Regions from separate parts of the Rheinheimera sp. KL1 genome, predicted to be linked through region 1. Evidence: predicted binding sites of a transcription regulator. Region 1 holds the regulator's gene; the other holds the start of a gene.
What was found. Region 1 encodes FliA, which starts transcription of late flagellar genes. Its sites were predicted from a motif close to GCTAAAGTTNNNNNNNNNNCNGCCGATA; they were not measured.
Positions count from the first base shown of each region.

Region 2: pomA (flagellar motor protein PomA) is a predicted target of FliA. The motif match lies at 1,276-1,303, and genes of this name have one in related genera.

Region 1 is NZ_LAMX01000019.1:154,986-157,390, reverse strand. It holds gene WH43_RS10440 (protein phosphatase CheZ) at 1-211, opposite strand, end outside; gene cheY (chemotaxis response regulator CheY) at 237-608, opposite strand; gene WH43_RS10430 (RNA polymerase sigma factor FliA) at 663-1,382, opposite strand; gene WH43_RS10425 (MinD/ParA family protein) at 1,379-2,269, opposite strand; gene flhF (flagellar biosynthesis GTPase FlhF) at 2,262-2,405, opposite strand, start outside.
Region 2 is NZ_LAMX01000012.1:53,679-56,083, reverse strand. It holds gene dxs (1-deoxy-D-xylulose-5-phosphate synthase) at 1-25, opposite strand, end outside; gene ispA ((2E,6E)-farnesyl diphosphate synthase) at 40-927, opposite strand; gene xseB (exodeoxyribonuclease VII small subunit) at 929-1,174, opposite strand; gene pomA (flagellar motor protein PomA) at 1,385-2,161, shown strand; gene WH43_RS05285 (flagellar motor protein MotB) at 2,170-2,405, shown strand, end outside.

The DNA of each region.
Region 1 (2,405 bases):
AAGAACTTAGGGATGGGTCTATTTGGAAGCTTTTCAAAGAGTCGTGCAGTTGCCGGGTTAGTTTTCCAACCTCGGCAAACAACTCAGAGGAGCCCGGTACAGCCAGCTGTTGCACCAGTTCATTTGCGGCTTGGGTTTCGCCAAACTCCAGCAACTGAACTAATTCACGGGCCTGCTCTAAAGAAATCAAGGGTGCCGTAGCTACAGACATGGTGTACTCCTTTGTCAGTTACGGTTTAACCCAGGCGTTCGAATACTTTAGCCAGTTTTTCCTGTAAGGTTGCAGCAGTAAAAGGTTTAACGATATATCCATTCACGCCTGCCTGTGCAGCAGCAATGATTTGTTCCTTTTTAGCTTCCGCAGTAACCATCAACACAGGAATATGCTTCAGTTTAGCGTCAGCTCGAATTGCACGTAACAAATCGATACCTTGCATACCAGGCATGTTCCAGTCAGTGACTACAAAATCAAAATCACCGTTTTGCAGCATAGGTAATGCAGTGCTGCCATCATCAGCCTCGGAGACATTGGTAAAACCAAGATCTCTTAACAGGTTTTTTATAATGCGTCTCATGGTTGAGAAATCATCAACCACAAGAATTTTCATATTCTTATCCAAAATCCCCTCCGGTGAGAGCCCAAGCTGGACTAACTCAAACTATTACAACCAATCCTGCATCCTGGAGCGCAAGCGCACCAGCGCCTGACTATGAATCTGACTGACCCTGGACTCACTAACATCCAGCACAGCGCCAATCTCTTTCAAATTTAGTTCGTCATTATAATACAGCGACAACACTATAGCTTCTCGCTCCGGTAAGCTACTGATATTTTTTATCAACGCCTGTTGAAATGCATCAGTTGCCTGTTGTTCGTACAAATGATCATCATCTTTATCATTTGCTGTGACCAACACATCATCAGAGATGCCCAGATCTTCGATGCCAATAATGCGACCACTGCTGGCGTCACTAAGCATATGATGATACTCATCTAAAGATATATCAAGTTTTTCAGCAACTTCACTATCTTTTACATCACGACCCAGTTCAGATTCAAGCTCTGCAATAGCTTCAGCTATCATGCGGGAGTTGCGGTGGACAGAGCGTGGAGTCCAGTCGCCACGGCGAATTTCATCCAGCATAGAGCCACGGATACGGATACCGGCAAAGGTTTCAAAACTTGCGCCCTTGCTGCCATCAAAATTCTTAGCTGCTTCAATCAGACCTATCATGCCAGACTGAATTAAATCGTCGACTAAGACACTTGCGGGCAATCGAGCTAACAGATGATAGGCAATACGTTTTACCAGAGGCGCATGCCGTTCCACCATTTGTGTCAAATGATCAGCGGCGCCGTAGGCCGCAAGTTTGCTATTCAAACCAGACCTCTCGCTTCAGGTTGCTGTACCAATTGTTCCAGGAAAAATTCCAGGTGCCCGGATGCCACAGGCGGCACTGGCCACTGGATGGCACGGGTGGCTAAAGTTCGGATAGCTAAAGAGGCCGGAGTTTTTGGAAAAGCATCGACAAAAGCTTTTTGTTTACGAGCCGCTTTTCTGACGTTTTCATCAAATGGAATGGTAGCTACCAGCTCCAGATTGACATCTAAAAACCTGTCTGTCACCCGGCTTAGCTTGGCGAAAAGCTCTTGCCCTTCTTTTAAACTGCGGACCATGTTGGCGACAATTTTAAAGCGCTGTACACCGTGTTCACGGCTTAATATTTTCATTAAGGCGTAAGCATCAGTGATAGAAGAAGGTTCATCACAAACCACCACTAACACGTCTTGTGAAGCGCGGGAAAAACTCAATACCATATCGGAAATACCGGCAGCTGTGTCCACCAGTAAAATATCAAAACGGGTACGCATTTCGCTAAAAGCGCGGATAAGACCAGCATGTTCCACAGGCTTTAATTCGGTCATCGACTGAGTGCCTGATGTTGCAGGAACAATTTTGATACCAAAAGGTCCTTCTATCAGAATGTCATCCAGCTCAGCCTCGCCGGACAACACATGAAATAAGTTTTTTTGCACCCGAAGCCCAAGCATAACGTCACAGTTCGCTAACCCAAGGTCAGCGTCCAGCACTAATACTTTTTTTCCAAGCTGAGCCATTGACATGGCAAGGTTCAGCGTAACGTTGGTTTTACCCACGCCACCTTTGCCGCCTGTCACGGCTATGACTTTTACTATCTGTTGTTGCTGTTGTTGCTTCATTCGTCTCAGGCCACTGGCTTGATCATCATTCATCGGAAGATTATGCATAGGTTCCTTCCACCCGGGCCGTTGTATCTGAATACCATTGATAGCCCGTACTACTGTTAGAGATCCGTAACTGCTCTGCCTTGGCAACCATTGTTTTCGCATCAGCCATTTCGATATCCTCAGGAACTCTTTGGCC
Region 2 (2,405 bases), on a different contig from region 1:
GGAAATCCTGACTAGCTAATGTCATGAGAATGCCTGTATCTAAAACTGTCGGGCAATGACGTACCGGGCTAACGCCACCAGTTCGTCTGTTGCATAAGGAAGTTCACGTAAAGCGGCTAATGCCTCTTCAACCAATAGTTGTGCTTTTCGTTTCGCTGGCTCCAAACCCAGTAAAGCAGGGTAAGTGGCTTTATTGGCTTTTTGATCCGAACCTGCGGTCTTCCCCAGTACCTGGGTGTCGCCTTCAATATCCAGAATATCGTCCTGAACCTGAAAGGCCAGACCTATGGCTCTGCTGTAGCGAACTAAAGCGTCTAAATGCTCCACATTATCCACTGGACTGGCCAGATAAGCAAAACGTACTGAACACTCAATCAAAGCTCCGGTTTTTAGCTGATGCATCTGCTCTAGTGCTTCAACCGACATTTTTTGATTGGTATGCGCCAAATCAATAGCCTGACCACCACACATGCCATTGTAGCCAGCATGCAATGCTAACTGTTGGATCATCGCCACGATACGCTGCGCCGGAACCTGCTGGTAATCATGGCTGCTTAATAATTCAAAAGCGAAGGTTTGCAGTGCATCGCCGGCAAGAATAGCAGTCGCTTCATCAAAAGCTTTGTGACAGGTGGCTTTGCCGCGACGTAAATCATCGTTATCCATGGCGGGTAAGTCGTCATGGATTAAAGAGTAGGTATGTAGGGCTTCAATGGCCGCTGCCGGGGCATCTAAATCTGTTAATGCTGCACCTAACATCTGACCACAGCTGTAGACTAAAAAAGGCCGCATACGTTTACCGCCAAGCAGCAGACTATAGGCCATAGCCTGATGCAGGCGTGGGTCAGTTAAAGACTTCTTATCTAAGTGCTGTTGCAGTACTAGTTCCAGCCGTTGCTGGTAAGAGGTTAAAGAATCTAACGTCAAATCATTCACCTTCGGTGGTCACAAAAGGTTCGAGCTGATCTTGCCCTGAGTCCTGAACTAATAACTGGACTCTTTGTTGGGCAGATTGTAACTGCTGCTGACTGGTGCGGGAGAGCTCTATACCCCGTTCAAATTGTTGCAAAGCCTGATCAAGGCTCAGATCGCCTTGCTCCAACTGCTGTACTATCTGTTCCAGCTCGGCAATACTCTGCTCAAAATGGCTGAAATCTGTTTTCTTTTTTGTCATATTTTCGCCTGATAATGGGTGTCTGACCAAGCCCTGCGCGCTATTATGAGCAATCAGGCCCGTGTTGGGAAAGGATAAATTTGTTTGAAGCCTTAATTTATAGTTAACTATCCCATACTTTTGCCGATAACTCACTATAAGCTAAGATAAAACCAACTTTACGCTGGTACAAGATCAACGATTTGCATTCAGTTTTCCGGGAGATACAGAGTGGATTTAGCAACCGTCATAGGATTAGTCGCGGTCATGGGCATGATGGGCTGGGCAATGTGGCTCAGTTCCAGCGGCAATATGGGCATGTTTTACGATTTTGTCTCTATCGTGATCGTATTCGGTGGCAGTATTACTGCGGTCATGATCAAATTTACTTTCACTCAGCTCGCTGATTCGATGAAAGCTGCTGGCAAAGCCTTTATGTTTAAAATTGAGTCAGCCGAGGAGCTGATTGAAAAAGCAGTGCAGCTGGCCGATGCGGCCCGTAAAGGTGGTTTCTTAGCACTGGAAGAAGCTGAAATTCCTAATCCTTTTATGCAAAAAGGCATCAATATGTTGGTCGATGGCCATGATGCTGATGTGGTGCGTGGCACTTTAGAAAAAGATATTGAGCTGACCTATGCCCGCCACGATGTCGCTATTCAGGTGTTTAAGCAAATGGGTGATCTGGGACCAGCTATGGGAATGATAGGGACCTTGGTCGGTCTGGTAGCCATGTTATCTAATATGTCTGACCCTAAAGCTATAGGTCCTGCTATGGCTGTGGCTTTGTTGACCACTATGTATGGTGCAATGCAAGCCAACTGTATTTTTTTACCTCTGTCAGAAAAAATGGCTGTGCGTAATGAAGAAGAGAAAACCAACAATCAACTGATACTGGATGCCATTATGGGCATACAGGATGGTCAAAACCCTAAAGTAATAGAAGGTATTTTACGGAATTACCTGCAGTCGAAAAAACGTGACCCGGCAGCCCCTGCCGCTGCAGAGTAGGGGCAGGTATGGCTGAGTGTAAAAAGTGCCCACCACCAGGTTTACCCGCTTATATGGGAACCTTTGCTGATTTGATGTCGCTGTTGATGTGCTTTTTTGTGCTGTTGCTGTCATTTTCGGAAATGGATGTGCTGAAATTTAAGCAAATTGCAGGTTCGATGCAGTATGCTTTTGGTGTGCAAAATAAAATTGAAGTGAAAGATATTCCCAAAGGCACCAGCGTGATTGCTATGGAGTTTCGCCC